Regions from separate parts of the Leisingera daeponensis DSM 23529 genome, predicted to be linked through region 1. Evidence: riboswitches for the same ligand, from Rfam matches in the RefSeq annotation. Region 1 holds a riboswitch; each other region holds the start of a gene.
The links. Region 1 has a riboswitch for cobalamin ahead of DAEP_RS23490 (CbtB domain-containing protein). Riboswitches for the same ligand answer to the same signal wherever they lie in the genome.
Positions count from the first base shown of each region.

Region 1 (5,157 bases):
CATGGCGAATGCGGCGGCTACATGGCCCTGGGCGAGGCGCTGATCGACAAGGAGGGCAACCGCCACCGGATGCTGGGCCTCCTGGGCCTCGTGACCTCCTATGAGAAGCGCAAGTTCCACCTCGGCTACCGCCGCGCCATTCTGCAGGCTGGGATGCCGGGCTTTGGCGCAGGCACCGCCCTGCGCGGCCATGAATTCCATTACTCCACCATTCTGGAAGAACCCGACGCGCCGCTGGCGCAGGTCATGGACGCCGACGGCGGCCCGGTGCCGGAAACCGGCTCGATCAAGGGCAATGTCACCGGCACCTTCTTCCACCTGATCACGGGAGAGCGCGCATGAGCGGTTTTGTGAGCTTTGTCTCCTCCGGTCCCGGCGACCCGGAACTCCTGACCGTAAAGGCGGTGAAGCGGCTGCAGGCAGCGGATGCGATCCTGTTCGATGACCTGTCCTCCGGGCCGATCCTGAGCCACGCCCGCGCAGATGCCGATCTGGTGGGCGTGGGCAAACGCGCCGGACGGCCCTCCCCCAAGCAGGACCATGTGAGCCAGCTGCTGGTCGATTACGCGCAAAGCGGCCTTAACGTGGTGCGGCTGAAATCCGGCGATTCCGGTGTCTTCGGGCGGCTGGAGGAAGAGATGACTGCGCTGCGCGAGGCGGGCATCGGGTTCGAGATCGTGCCCGGCGTCACCGCAGCCTCGGCCGCGGCGGCGGCAGCGAACATTCCGCTGACCCGGCGGCTGACGGCGCGGCGGCTGCAGTTCATCACCGGCCATGACGTGACCGGCGGGCTGCCGGAGGACCTCAACATGGCGGCGCTGGCCGACCCGCACGCCACCACCGTGGTCTACATGGGCAAAAGCACCTTTGCCGCGCTGGCGGAGAAGCTGATGGAGGCCGGGCTGCCCGCGGAGACCCACGCGCTGGTCGCGCTGGCCGTTTCCACCCCGGAACAGAAACTGTCCTGCCACACCGTGGGCGAACTGCCCGCGGTGCTGCGCGCGATGGAGACCAAGGCGCCGGTGCTCATCCTCTACGGGCCGCTGGCCGATCAGGAGCTGCCCGGCGCATGAGCCTGCCCACCCTCACCCTGTGCCGCACCTGCCGCGGCGCGGACCCTGCCCTGTTCGGGCAGGCCGCGGCGGCGCTGGAGGCTGCCGGGGCGAAGGTCCGGCTGCAGCAGGCGGACTGCATGTCCGGCTGCCAGCGGCCGCAGACGCTGGCGGTGCGGCAAGCCGGCAAGACCGCCTATCTGTTCGGAGAGATCACCGCAGCGGACCTGCCGGACATCGTGACCTTCCTGCGGATGTATCAAGACAGCGACGACGGCAATTTCGCCGACGCCCGGCCGCTGGGCAACCTGCGCTTCAAGGCGATTGCCCGCATCCCGGCCGGGATGGCGTGATCCGCCTGCCGCGGACGGGGCACATCTCCGGCGCGGAATTTCAGCCGGAAGATCTGAATTTTCCGGCTTCCCTGGCCGCGGCCGGCAGCGCCGCATTTCCTGCACCCCATGGCGCTGACGGGCGCAAACCTGGCGGATTCTTCCTTGACCAGACTCAGCCCAGCGGGGCATTACCAACGGATACGGTGTCTGATGGTGCCCAAGCATCGGGACTGAAACGGGAATGAGGACGGTGGACCAAATCGCGGCACCGAAGCCTCAACCGCCCCCGCGACTGTGAGCGGCGAGCGGCCTTCCAATATCCACTGGCAAAGGCCGGGAAGGAGGATGGCAGCAGCGACCCGCGAGTCAGGAGACCGGCCGTATGGGAACGCAACTTATACCGTCGGGTGTGACGGTGAGGAGGACAACAAATGACGACCAAGACGCTTAAGGCTTCTGCCGCTGGCTCCAGTGTAATTCCGGCACTGTTTGCCGTGGTTCTGGGGCTGGGGATCATCACGCTGACCGGCCATGTTCAGGCATCCGCCCTGCACGACGCCGCGCATGACGTGCGCCACGCAACCGGCTTCCCCTGCCACTAAGGCCATGTTCAGTCGCATTCTGACCAGCGGCCTGTTCGCTGGTGCTGCAGCAGGGCTGATTACCGCCCTGCTGCAGCTGTATTTCGTGCAGCCCGTGCTGCTCCATGCCGAACTCTACGAGGGCGGCGAGCTGGTGCATTTCGGCGCTGCCCCCGTAACCGCGCATCCCGACCTGCCCGGCCTGTTCGCCGAGCCTGTGCGCGATGGCCTCAGCATCGTGTTCACCATGCTGACCTATACCGGCTATGCGCTGGTGCTGGCGGCACTGATGTCGGTGGCCGAACGCCAGGGGCATGAGGTCAACGCGCGCAGCGGCCTCTTGTGGGGTCTTGCAGGCTTCATCACCTTCCACTTTGCGCCGGGCCTGTCGCTGGCGCCGGAAGTGCCGGGTGTCGCTGCCGCTGACATCGGCGCGCGGCAGATCTGGTGGACGGTCACCGTTGCGGCCGCAGGGGTTGCCATGTGGCTGATCGCCTTTGGCGGCAATCTGGTGAGTGTCCTGGTCGCAGCGCTGCTGCTGATGGGCCCGCATATCATCGGCGCGCCTGAGCCAGAGAGTTTCTCAGGCCCGGTTCCGACCGAAATCGGCGCGCTGTTTGCCGCCCGCGCCTTTGGCGTCGGCATGGCCGCCTGGGTTCTGCTGGGCGCCTTCACCGGCTACTTCTGGCAAGCCGAAGGCAAGCGCGAACACGCCGCAGCCTGATCCAGCCTTACAGAGTTCCCCGCCGGCCCCGCCCGGCGGGGACATTCTTTTCCAGAGGAGACCGATATGTCCCGCTCTCTCGCTCTTTTCGCCATCGGCCTGGTGTTCGGCGGCGGCGCCGGGTTTGTGATTGCCGCCGGCAATGGCGTGACCTTTGACGGCCACGACCACGGCGCCCCGGCGGACCACGGCGGCGGCCATACCGAACTGGCGGCGCATGACCACTCCCGATCCGTCAGCCTGCCCGCAGGCCCGGATGCGCCCAGCGTTGCCATCCGGCTGCACAAGGACCCGATGGCCGGATGGAACCTGCAAGTGGTGCCGCAGAACTTCCGCTTCGCGCCCGAAAATGCCTCCGCCGCGGACGCCGATGGCGAAGGCCATGCGCATGTCTATGTGAACGGCGAGAAACTCGCCCGCCTTTATGCCGGCTGGATGCACATCCCTGCCCTGCCCGGCGGAGCCGAAGTCACGGTCTCGCTTAACACCAACAGCCACAGCCACCTGATGGTGGATGGCAAGCCGGTGGAAGCCACGCTTACCGTGCCGGCAGGCGGCGAAGGCTCCTGAGCGCAACTGCAGGCTTGCAAGACCAGCAGCGCGGCCCCATAGGGGGCCGTGTTTTCACGTGAAAGGCCCCGTCATGATTGAGCTTACCCTGATTGGCATCGGCACCGGCAATCCGCAGCACATCACGCTGCAGGCGATTGAGGCGCTGAACGCGCAGGATCTGATCCTGATCCCCAACAAGGGCGCGGGCAAGGACGACCTGGCAGGGCTCAGGCGCGAGATCTGCAACCGCGCGATCAAGGGCGATGGCCCCAGGATCGTGGAGTTTGCCCTGCCAGTGCGCGACGAGGCCACCAAAAGCTACCGCAAGCGGGTGGACGACTGGCACGACGCCATCGCGGAAATCTGGTGGCAGACCATCACTGCGCACCTGCCCGAAGGCGGCAAGGCCGGGTTCCTGGTCTGGGGCGACCCGTCGCTTTACGACAGCACCATGCGGATCGCCGAGCGGCTGCAGAAGCTGGCGGAGATCAAGCTGACGGTGATCCCGGGCATCACCTCGATCCAGGCGCTGACCGCAGCGCACGCCATCCCGGTCAATGAAATCGGCGCCCCGTTCACCATCACGACGGGCCGCCAGCTGCGCGAAAACGGCTGGCCGGACAGCGCGGATACGCTGGTGATCATGCTGGACGGGGAGTGTTCCTTTCAGGCCATCGACCCGCAGGGGGTAGAGATCTTCTGGACCGCCTATGCCGGGATGGAGAACCAGATTTCGCTCGCAGGCCCCCTGGCCGCAACCGCGGAAAAGATCATCGAAACCCGCGCCAAGGCGCGTGCAGAGCATGGCTGGATCATGGATATCTACCTGCTGCGCAAGGGCTGAGTCCGGCGGCGGCGCTGCTGGCGTCTGATGCGCAAGGCTGCCGGGCTGAGTGGCGGGGAGACAGGGATTCGAACCCTGGGAACGCTCTCACGTTCAACGGTTTTCAAGACCGCCGCATTCGACCACTCTGCCACCTCCCCGGTCCGTCAGCGGTTTAGGATGCAACGCTGGGCGAGGCAAGCGGAAATCCGTGCCGCAAGAGAAAACTGCGAGCCCCCGCCGGCCGCGCGGATTTATGCCGCCCCCGCGGGTTTCCCTTGTGCCGTTGCCTGTCAGGGTTTTCATGGCCGGATGTGCAGGCTATCATGCCGCCAAACCAAGAAGACCGGGCATTCCGGCGGGGGCGCAGAAGCGCCGCGGGCACAGGCAAGGAAGAGAGCATGAAAGACACCATGTCGAAAGCAATGACGGCCCCGCGCGCCGCCGCGGCGGCCGTGGGCCTGCTGCTGCTGGCAGGCTGCGAGGACGGGCCGAAACTGGGCTTTCTGCAACCCAAATCCAAGGCCGAAGGCGCCGTCCAGGCCTCCAGCAGCACCAAGCTGGTGGAGCGCGACGTGGAAGCGCCGGAGGTGTTTCAGGTGACCGAAGCGGGCCTGTGGGACGGCCGCCCCTCGATCGGCGGTGTCTGGGTGGCGCATCCCGACACCCAGGATCCGGAGCGGGTGATCATCCGCAACAACGCCAACGGCCAGTTCGTGATCGGCGCGCTGTTCCGCCGCGAGCGGGAAATCCCGGGACCGCGGCTTCAGGTTTCCTCGGATGCCGCGGCGGCCCTGGGGATGCTGGCCGGCGCGCCGGTGGAGCTGAACGTGACGGCCCTGCGGCGCGAGGAAATCACGCCGGAACCGCAGCTGGAAGAGCAGGCAGGCGATGGCGCCGCGCTGCCGGAAGCCGCGGATGTGAATGAGGTCGCGCTGGCGGGCAGCGCGATCACTGAAACCCAGCTGGACCCGATCACCGGCGCGGCTGCCGCAATTGACGCCTCCGCTCCGGCGCAGGCCGCGCCTGCCGCGGCGGAGCCTGCTGCGGCCCCTGCCCCCAAGCCGCAGAAATCGTCGCTGAACAAACC
Region 1 covers NZ_KI421500.1:223,058-228,214, reverse strand. Annotated here, with positions in the region: gene DAEP_RS0101440 (cobyrinic acid a,c-diamide synthase CobB) at 1-342, shown strand, start outside; gene cobA (uroporphyrinogen-III C-methyltransferase) at 339-1,073, shown strand; gene DAEP_RS0101430 (DUF1636 family protein) at 1,070-1,405, shown strand; cobalamin riboswitch at 1,572-1,784, shown strand; gene DAEP_RS23490 (CbtB domain-containing protein) at 1,819-1,989, shown strand; gene DAEP_RS0101420 (CbtA family protein) at 1,994-2,692, shown strand; gene DAEP_RS0101415 (hypothetical protein) at 2,759-3,262, shown strand; gene cobF (precorrin-6A synthase (deacetylating)) at 3,336-4,088, shown strand; tRNA gene DAEP_RS0101405 (tRNA-Ser) at 4,139-4,228, opposite strand; gene DAEP_RS0101400 (SPOR domain-containing protein) at 4,469-5,157, shown strand, end outside.

Region 2 (5,157 bases), 2.1 Mb from region 1:
CGCCATCCTGTGGGCCATCTATGTGCGCTGGCGCCGGTTCCGGCGGGCGCGGATCGAGCCGATGATCGAAAGCGCCGAGGACAGCCTCTATGCCGCGGGGGATGCGATTGCGGAACGGCAGGGCCGCTTCCGCCGCTGGCTGGACAGCTGGAAATCGAAGTGATGAGGGGCCGCCGCGTGGGCGGCCTTTTCATTGGCTTTGAGGGTCTTGCGGCTCGTCAGGCCTGTGGCGGCACAAGAACGAAGTTGCCGAAATGGGTTTTCTTCAGGAATTCCTGCTGGGCCCTGGCGATGTCCTTGAGCGGGAAGACTTTGGCGACAAGCGGCCGGATTTCGCCGCGCTCGATATAGGAAATCAGGTTCGGAAATCAGGTTCGGAAAAACCGGCTCATCCCAGGCGGTGCAGCCGATCAGGGTGATGTCCTTCAAATACATATCCCGCATGTCCAGATCGACAACCGGCCCGGCGATGGCGCCGCTGGACACCAGGCGGCCGCCGCGTTTCAGCAGTTTGAGCATTTGCGGGAAGCCAGCCCCCGCCACATTGTCAACGACGGCGTCAACGCTTTCCCCGCCCAATTCCGCCAGCAGGCCGCTGTCCCGGTCCAGAACGATATCCGCACCAAGGCCGCGCAGCTGATCCATCTTCCCCCGGCTGGTGACCGCCGCCACCCGGGCGCCGCGGCGTTTGGCCAGCTGCACTGTGGCCGAGCCGACACCGCCGGAAGCGCCGGTCACAAGCACCAGCTCGCCAGCGCGCACGCTGGCGCGGTGCAGCATGTTTTCCGATGTGCCATAGGCGCAGGGAATTGTCGCCAGCTCCTCGTCCGACCAGGCGCAGTCGACCGGGAACACCTCAGTTGCCGGGACTTTGACATATTCGGCAAAGGCGCCGTCAAAGTCCGAGGCCATCCAGACGTTGTCCATAACGCCGTAGCCATTGGGGCGCATGCAGGGGCGCACCAGAACCCGCTTGCCGGTCAGGGCCTGGCTGGCGCCTGGGCCTGCCGCAACAACCCTGCCGCAGCAGTCGGTGCCCTGGATCAGCGGGAAGGGGGTTGCCTTGTTCCAGCCGCCGTCGGCCTTTTGTTCGGCATGGGCTTCCTGGCGGCCTGCGGCCGCGGCGGTGTCCGTCGTCACGCTGGAGGAATACCATCCGAGCCGGGTGTTGATTTCGGTGTTGTTCACCCCGGCTGCCAGAACCCGCAGCAGCAACTCTCCCTCGCCGGGGTCCGGGATGGGCACGGGTTTGTACTCAAGCTTGTCGTAGCCGCCGTTTCCGGTGGTCACGACGGCCATCATGGTGCCCGTGCTGCTGCGCGTCATTGGTTCGTTCATAAGCGGCCCCTTTCGTTTGCGCGGGGTGCCGGAAGATATCGGGATACAGTGCAAATACTGCCCGCAGGGCAGGGGCGGCGGCAAGAGGTGAATCCAAAGACACGGTGCGGCCTGTCCGTCGGGCGCAGTCTGGCGAATCGCTGAGCCGAGCCGATTCGGAGGAAAATACCCTGAAGATCAGCACTTTGCCGCAAACGGACCGGCGAGTGCCGGTTTGAGATTCTGCGCCGGAAACGGGCCTAAGGCGGGGATAACATGCATGTCTTTTTCCGGTTTCGGCGGGTCGGATTTGTCTCCGCCCAAGGGGTGCGTTTCGGGCAATTTGCGCCTCAGCAAGGTGCCGCCCCCTGGGGCGGAGAATTGGGAAGCTGGTGAAATTCCGGTACTGCCCCCGCAACGGTGACCCCGGGCAAGGCATGGCAAAGACCACTGAAGCAGGCGCTTCGGGAAGGTGCCAGGCCCCGCCGCCGAATGGCCCCGGGACAGTCCGGAAACCAGCCTTGCCCCGAAAACGTCAACCGCGGGCGGCGGCGGGGCGGTTGCAGGCGCTTGGCCTGTGATCTCTCTCCTCATGCCCGCAGCCAAGCCAACCTGCCGCGGGGATGCGGCAAAGGAGAGAAGCATATGCTTCACGACAGCGAAATTCTGGCCAGACTGGTGGCCCGTCAGAAAAACTATTCCCTGGAGCAGGCCTTCTATACCGATCCGGGCGTGCTGGATCTGGACATGCGCCAGATCTTCTACCGCGAGTGGCTGTTTGCCATTCCCGCCTGCGAGATCCCGAAGGCGGGGAACTTCGTGACCCACCAGGTTGGCGCCTACAACGTGATCATCGTGCGCGGCACCGATGGCGAGGTGCGTGCCTTTCACAATGCCTGCCGCCACCGCGGCTCCGTCGTGTGCAAGGCGAAAAAGGGCAATTCGCCCAAGCTGGTCTGCCCCTACCACCAGTGGACCTATGAGCTGGACGGCTCCTTGCTGTGGGCGCGCGACATGGGGCCGGAATTTGATGCCTCCAAGCACGGGCTGAAGCCGGTGCACTGCCGCGATCTGGCGGGACTGATCTATATCTGCCTGGCCGATGAGGCACCGGATTTCGATGCCTTCGCCGCTGTGGCCCGCCCTTATCTGGAGCCGCATGATCTGGGCAACGCCAAGGTCGCCTATGAAAGCTCGATCATCGAGAACGGCAACTGGAAGCTGGTCTGGGAGAACAACCGCGAATGCTATCACTGCGGCGGCAACCACCCGTCGCTGTGCCGGACCTTCCCCGAAGATCCATCGGTGACCGGTGTTGAGGGCGGCGAGACCCCGCCGCACCTGCAAAAGCATTTCGACCGGATCGAGGCGGCGGGTATCCCGGCCCAGTTCCAGATCGACGCGCGCGGCCAGTACCGGGTGGCGCGGATGCCGCTGAATGAGGGCGCCGAGAGCTATACCATGGACGGTAAGGCAGCTGTGGCCAAGAAACTGGGCCGGGTGCCGTTTGCCGATGCGGGCACGCTGTTGAAGTTCCACTACCCGACCACCTGGAACCATTTCCTGCCGGATCATTCCATCGTGTTCCGCGTGACCCCGATCAGCCCGACGGAGACCGAAGTCACCACCAAATGGCTGGTGCACAAGGATGCGGTCGAGGGCCAGGATTACGACCTGAAGCGGCTGACCGAAGTGTGGGTTGCCACCAACGACGAGGACCGCATCGTGGTGGAGGACAACCAGCGCGGAATCAACTCGCCCGCATATGAGCCCGGCCCCTATTCGGAAGTGCAGGAAAGCGGCGTTATCCAGTTCTCCAACTGGTATGCCGAGCACCTGACCCGTGCGCTGACCGGCCGCCACCTGATCGCGGCGGAGTAACGGCATGGGACTGCAGGCCAATTTCGAAACGCTGGATGAGACGCTGGCGTGGAAGGACGACGAGATGCTGGAATGCGTCACCGTCGTGCCCGAGGCGCCGAACACCGCCACCTTCAGCTTCCGCGCGCCTTCCGGCGCGTGGTTCAAATACCAGCCGGGCCAGTTTCTGACGCTGGAACTGCCGGTGCCGGGCGGCACTGTCTGGCGCACTTACACCATCAGCTCCTCACCCTCGCGGCCCTTGTCTATCTCTGTCACCGTGAAGGCGCAGGCCGACAGCATCGGCACCCGCTGGATGCTGGACAACCTGCGCCCGGGCATGTTCCTGAGGGCCTCCGGCCCGGCGGGCCTGTTCACCCTGCCCAAACGCCCGAACGGCAAGTTCCTGTTTATCTCCGCAGGTTCCGGCATCACGCCCAGCCTGTCGATGACCCAGTATCTGTTCGACCGCGGCCAGTCGCCCGATGTCAGTTTCATCAACTGTGCCAAGCGGCCCAGCGAGATCATCGCGCGGCGCCAGCTGGAGGGCATGGCGGCGCGGGTGCAGGGGATCAAGCTGCATTTCGTGGTTGAGGAGGACGACCCCTATCAGGTCTGGACCGGCTACCGCGGGCAGCTGAACCAGATTATGCTGGGCCTGATTGCCGGCGACTACCTGGAGCGCGAGGTCTACTGCTGCGGCCCGGACCCGTTCATGCAGGCGGTGCGCGACATGCTGAATGGCCTGGGCTTCGACATGGAGAACTACAATCAGGAAAGCTTTGGCGCGCCGGTGGAGACCGAAGCCGATGCGCCGGAGCTGGACGATGTGGTGCCGGAAGAGACCGCGGCGGCAGAGATCACCTTTGCCGCGTCGGGCGTCACCGCCACCTGCACAGAGACCGATACGGTGCTGGCGGTGGCCAAGGCGTCGGGCCTTAACATCCCGTCGGGCTGCACCTTCGGCATCTGCGGCACCTGCAAGGTCAGGAAAACCGCGGGCGACGTGCATATGGTCCACAACGGCGGCATCTCGGAGGAGGATGTGGAGGCAGGGTATATCCTGGCCTGCTGCTCCAACCCGATCGGCCGGGTCGAGGTCGAGATCTGAAGGCCCAGGGGGGGCGCACCGGATCCGGTGCGCCCCCTTTCCGTGCCCCGGTTCCAGGCCAAAGATCAGCAGGGGATCCAGCGCTGCATTCTGCCCGCCGCCGTTACGCGCCATCACCCGCATTGCTGGCAGGATGATCCGGACTTAGCACATCGCCAGGCCCAGACCTCCGCCCTGGACGCCAAGCAATGTCAGGATCCGCTCAGTCCAGGCCAGCCTAAGGGCCGGCATCACCAGCCCGGCGATGAAAGCCAATCGGCGCAATCCACCGCGAACATCGCCATCAGCCCTATGCTGGCCGTGACCGGCATGGAGGTCACTTGCCGCATCAGGCTGCCGGTTCAGTCCGCAAACAGAGACCGGGCTGCGGCAATCTCCATCGCCTTGTCCCGGGGCAGGTTCAGGAAACCGCCGAGCTGGGCTGCGTTTTCCTCCGCGCTGGCGCCCTCGCGCAGGTGAAAAAGCTGGCTGTAGACGGCATCGCGGATGCGGTCGCATTCATGCAGGATATCGTTGCGGATCGTCGGCAGCAGCCGCTCCAGCGTCAGTTGCGGCGTGCGCGCGCCCGCCAGGCCGGCCCGCTGGGCGTGGCCGATCAGGTAGTCATCGCTGAAGGTGCAGTCGATGTGCAGGAACCGGGTCGAGGAGCGGTCTGAAAGGAAATCATTCATCAGGTCGATGGCCGCGGGGTCCAGACAGATGATCAGCTGATCCGTCTCGTAGTATTCGAACAGCATCCGCAGCAGTGCCCGGCGGTGGCGGGTGCGCTTCATCAGCGCGGCCTCGATGCCGCCAAGGTCCGGCAGGGCGGTGTCTTCCTCGTCAAACAGATACTCGACAGCGGGAATACTGGTAGCCTGGCGGATCTG
Region 2 covers NZ_KI421500.1:2,366,242-2,371,398, reverse strand. Annotated here, with positions in the region: gene DAEP_RS0112020 (DUF1523 family protein) at 1-163, shown strand, start outside; gene DAEP_RS22660 (zinc-binding dehydrogenase) at 88-1,338, opposite strand; cobalamin riboswitch at 1,657-1,855, shown strand; gene DAEP_RS0112010 (aromatic ring-hydroxylating oxygenase subunit alpha) at 1,963-3,198, shown strand; gene DAEP_RS0112005 (FAD-binding oxidoreductase) at 3,203-4,288, shown strand; gene DAEP_RS0112000 (DUF5928 domain-containing protein) at 4,630-5,157, opposite strand, start outside.
Region 2: linked by a shared signal. The riboswitch ahead of DAEP_RS0112010 (aromatic ring-hydroxylating oxygenase subunit alpha) and the one ahead of DAEP_RS23490 (CbtB domain-containing protein) in region 1 are both predicted to bind cobalamin.

Region 3 (5,157 bases), 1.6 Mb from region 1:
AGCTGTTCCGGGTCCATCTTATCCTTGTCCGCTCAAGCAGCCGGCCGCAGCGCGGCGCTCCATCTGCCGCAGCCTGCAGCACCGGGCTCTTCTCGCCCGCCGGCAGGTAACGAAGGCGTTGGCATTCATAACCACAAAGGATCGGTCCGCAACACTCAAAACATGCCTCTTTTCCTGGAAATGCGCGCAGGAGATAATTATCGCACCCTTGCAGCGCCTGCCCCGGCCGCAGCGTCCGGGGGAGCCTTCAGCGTCCGCGGGTCCTGCCGCCGCAAGCATGCCCGCGAATCCCGGCCGGCACACCCGTGAAGCCCGGGCAGGATGCCGGCCGCGCTGGCCAATGCGATCCCTTGCAGGGGCCGATGATATTTTGCCTATATGCAAGACTCTAGCCTGGCTGTACTGGGTCGGCAAGCCAGCCGCGCACCGCCTCCGGCGGCCCGGCGGCAGCATGTTTGAAAACGGATACGGCACCTTATAGGTTCGAAGCAGATGATTGATCCCCATTGGCGATGACGCCCGTCCGCCGGACACTGGTACCGGCGGACGGACCAGCAGAACCTGTCAGAAAATCCCTGCAGAGCAGGGCCGAAACCCATCCAACCGCCGCCTGCGCCAGCCGCGCCGCTGCTGCGCGGCAACCTGAAAAGGACACCACGTGAAAATTGCCATGCTTGCCCGCAATGCCAACCTGTATACCCACAAGCGCCTCAAGGCCGCGGCAGAGGAGCGGGGGCACCAGCTCGACATCATCGACACGCTGCGCTGCTACATGAACATCGCAACCCGCCGCCCGGAAGTTTATTACAATGGTGAGCAGCTGAAGGGCTATGACGCCGTGATCCCGCGGATCGGCGCCTCGGTCACCTTCTATGGCACGGCAGTGCTGCGGCAGTTCGAAATGATGGGGGTCTACCCGCTGAACGAAAGCGTCGCCATCGGCCGGTCGCGGGACAAGCTGCGCTCGATGCAGCTGCTGGCGCGCGACGGCGTCGGCCTGCCGGTCACAACCTTTGCCCATGACCCCAAGCAGACCGAGGAAGTGCTGAAACTCGCCGGCGGCGCGCCGATCGTGATCAAACTGCTGGAGGGCACCCAGGGTATCGGCGTGGTTCTGGCCGATACCCACCGGTCGGCCAAGTCGGTGGTCGAGGCGTTCCGCGGCGCCGGCGTCAACATCCTCATGCAGGAGTTCATCAAGGAGGCCGGCGGCACCGACATCCGGGCGATCGTGATCGGCGGCAAGGTCGTGGCCGCGATGAAGCGCACCGGGGCCGAGGGCGACTTCCGCTCGAACCTCCACCGCGGCGGGTCGGCTCAGGTCGTGAAACTGACGCCGGAAGAACGCGCCACCGCCGTGCGCGCGGCAAAGACCATGGGCCTGAACGCCTGCGGTGTTGACATGCTGCGCGCCAATCACGGCGCGGTGGTGATGGAAGTGAACTCCTCCCCCGGCCTGGAAGGGGTGGAAAAGGCCACCGGCCTGGATATCGCCGGCAAGATGATCGAGTTCCTGGAAAAGAACGCCAAGGCAGGTGCCACCAAAACCAAGGGCAAGGGGTGAGCGCATGAGGGGGCGGCAGCATTTTACCATCGGCCGCGCCAGAGTGGCGCCGGGCTCGCGGCTGACGGTCGACCTGCCGGTCAGCGTCCTGTCCGATCACACGCCGGTGACCATGTCAGCGCATGTGGTGCATGGCCGTCAGGACGGGCCGACGGTCTTTGTCAGCGGCGGCGTGCATGGCGACGAGGTGATCGGGGTGGAGATCATCCGGCGGCTGCTGCGGGCGCCGAACCTGACGACGCTCAAGGGCACGCTGATTGCGGTGCCCATCGTCAATGCCTTCGGTTTCATCAACCATTCCCGCTACCTGCCTGACCGGCGCGACCTGAACCGGGCGTTTCCCGGCAGCGAGCACGGCTCGCTGGCCTCGCGTATGGCGCATCTGTTCATGAGCGAGGTGGTCGCCCGCTCGGATCTGGGGATCGACCTGCATTCGGCGGCGGTTCACCGGACCAATTACCCGCAGATCCGCATCTCGCCCGACAACCCGAAAACCCGGGAGCTTGCCGGGGTGTTCGGCGCGCCCATCGTGATGCAGTCGCCGCTGCGCGACGGCTCTTTGCGCGGTGCGGCCAGGGAGATCGGCAAGGACATCCTGCTTTTTGAGGCGGGCGAGGGCCTGCGGTTTGACGAGCTGTCGATCCGGGCCGGGCTGGCCGGCATCCTGCGGGTGCTGCGGCACATGGGGATGGTTCCGGCCAAGGGCATTTCCAAACCCAAATCGCAGCCGCAGTTCTGTGCCTCCAGCAAATGGCTGCGGGCGCCGATGGGCGGGCTTCTGAGGGTCTACAGGAATGACGGGGAACTGGTCCGGGAAGGGGAGCTGATGGGGTCGGTCTCGGACCCTTTCGGCGAGCAGGACAAGGAAATCCTGGCCCCCTTCGACGGGCTGATTGTCGGCCGCGCGGTAATGCCCGTCGTGAACGAGGGCGATGCGGTGTTCCATCTGGGAAGGGTTCCCTCCTTCAGAAAGGCAGAGGATTCGGTCGAGGACATCAGCGCCCAGCTGGAGGACGATCCGATGTTTGACGAGGATGAGATCCTGTAACCCGCCCGGCAGGGCGGGCCTCCCGCCGGGGTTTTCCCGGCCAGCGGCAACTTTTTCTTGCCGCAAGGAAGGCGATGCGCTACGCGCGCCTAACCGGTCCCGCAAGGGCTAAGAGGGAATCCGTGGTGCCTGCCGGGCGCCAAACGGAACTGCCCCCGCAACTGTAGGCGGCGAGTGCTGTGCCATCGTGTCACTGGATCCCAGCGGTCCGGGAAGACGGCCCAGACGATGACCCGCCAGTCAGGAGACCTGCCGGTAGAGAAACCGAAGCACACCGGGCGGGGTTGTCCGGGGAGGTTGCCGGCAGGATGCGCCGCCGCGATAAGGCGCCGCAGAGGAAGGGCTCAGACCCTCCGCACCGCCGGTCAATGCCCTTTCACCCGTTCTCCGGTCATTGACACATGGAGATCGACTAAAATGTTCCTGCGTTCCGGCCTGATTGGCCTGTCCTTCACCCTTGCGGCACAGGCCGCGGCAGCTGATGAGACCTTTCCGCTGACCATCGAAAACTGCGGCCAGTCCCTCACCTTCGAAACCCCCGTGGCGTCCTCCGTAACCGTTGGCCAGGCGGCCACCGAAGTGCTCTATGCGCTGGGGCTGGGGGATAAGGTGCTGGGCACCTCGGTCTGGTTCAACGACGTGCTGCCGGAATATGCCGAGGTGAACGCCAAGGTCGAGCGTCTGGCGGACAACGACCCGAGCTTTGAAAGCGTGGTCGCCAAACGCCCCGGCCTAGTGGCGGCGCAGTACGAATGGCACGTCGGTCCCGAAGGCATCGTCGCCAAGCGCGAGCAGTTCCATGACCTCGGCATCCCGACCTATGTGCTGCCCGCAGATTGCGCCGGCAAGGACAACACCACCGGCGGCGACGGCACCCGGACAGAAATGTTCACCACCGAGAGCCTGTATCAGGGCATCGAAGAGCTGGCGGCGATCTTCGGCGCGGCCGAAAAGGGCGCGGAGCTGGTCGCCGGCTACAAGGCCCGCGAGGCTGCGGCGGTGGCCAAGGCGCAGGAGGTTTCTCTGAAAGACGCCTCCGCCGTGTTCTGGTTCTCGTCGCCTGAGATGGAGAGCGACCCGTTCGTGGCCGGCCAGAAAGGCGCGCCGGGCTACATGATGCAGCAGCTGGGCCTGCGCAATGTTATCGAGACCGACGAGGAATGGCCGACCGTCGGCTGGGAAACCATCGCCAAGGCCAACCCGACGGTGATCGTGATTGCCCGCATGGACCGCCGCCGGTTTGCCGCCGATGATTACGAGAAGAAGCTGGAATTCCTGCGCACCGATCCGGTCGCCAGCCAGATGGACGCCGTGAAGAACGGCCGCATCGTGGTGATGGATGCCCAAGCCATGGACGCCACCATCCGCGCGATCCCGGCGCTGGAGGATCTGGCCGCTGAACTCAGCGCGATCGGCAACGGCGCATGAGCGCAGCCGCCGCACTTGCCTGGCAGGGCATCCGGGGCGCTTGCCTGGCCCTGCCGGTGCTGGCTGCGGCGGTTCTGGCAGGCGCAATGATCGGGGAAACCTCGCTTGCGCCTGACCTCGTCCTGTCCGTTCTGGTCAACAAACTGGCCGGCGCAGGCCTGCCGGTGGACCCGGTGGACCAGGGCATCATCTGGAGCTACCGGCTGCCGCGGGCGCTGGTGGCCGGGGCCTGCGGCGCGGCGCTGGCGGTGGCGGGCGTGGTGCTGCAGGCGCTGCTGCGCAACGCGCTGGCGGATCCTTACATCCTTGGCATTTCCGCCGGTGCCTCGACCGGGGCGGTGGCGGTGACCATTGCTGGCCTCGGCGGCGGCGCGTTGTCGCTGTCCTTCGGCGCCTTCAACGGCGCGCTGCTGGCGTTTGGTTTTGTCGCCGTTCTGGCGCGCGCCGCCGGGGCGGGCAGCAGCCGGGCGGCAGCGGCCCAGATCGTGCTGGCGGGCATTGCCGGCTCGCAGCTGTTCAACGCGCTTACCGCCTTCATCATCGCCAAATCCGCCAATGCCGATCAGGCGCGCGGCATCATGTTCTGGCTGATGGGCAACCTCAGCGGCGTGCGCTGGCCGGATGTGTGGCTGGCGGTGCCGCTGGCGCTGGCGGGCTGGATGATCTGCCGGTTCCACGCCCGGGCGCTGGATGCCTTCACCTTCGGCACCGATTCCGCCGCGGCGCTGGGCATCCCGGTGCGGCGGGTGCAGGTGGTGCTGATCTTTGCCACCGCGCTGATGACCGCTGTGATGGTGTCGATCGTCGGCTCCATCGGATTTGTCGGCCTGGTGATCCCCCACGCGGCGCGGTTCCTGGTCGGCCCCGGCCACCGCCGCCTGATGCCCGCCGCCGCCCTGACCGGCGCGGTGTTCCTGATCGGCGCCGACATCGTGTCGCGTATCATCATCCCCGGCCAGGTGCTGCCCATCGGCGTCGTGACCGCGCTGATCGGAGCGCCGGCCTTTGCCATCATTCTGGTGCGCGGGCAGAGGACGGCGCGATGAGGATCGAAGCCCGCAGCCTGTCCTTCGCGGTGCGCGGCAAGGCGCTGCTGTCGGATGTGTCGCTGATGGCG
Region 3 covers NZ_KI421500.1:1,850,874-1,856,030, reverse strand. Annotated here, with positions in the region: gene DAEP_RS0109490 (paraquat-inducible protein A) at 1-17, opposite strand, end outside; gene rimK (30S ribosomal protein S6--L-glutamate ligase) at 659-1,564, shown strand; gene DAEP_RS0109480 (succinylglutamate desuccinylase/aspartoacylase family protein) at 1,569-2,612, shown strand; cobalamin riboswitch at 2,690-2,883, shown strand; gene DAEP_RS0109475 (ABC transporter substrate-binding protein) at 3,030-4,040, shown strand; gene DAEP_RS0109470 (FecCD family ABC transporter permease) at 4,037-5,086, shown strand; gene DAEP_RS0109465 (ABC transporter ATP-binding protein) at 5,083-5,157, shown strand, end outside.
Region 3: linked by a shared signal. The riboswitch ahead of DAEP_RS0109475 (ABC transporter substrate-binding protein) and the one ahead of DAEP_RS23490 (CbtB domain-containing protein) in region 1 are both predicted to bind cobalamin.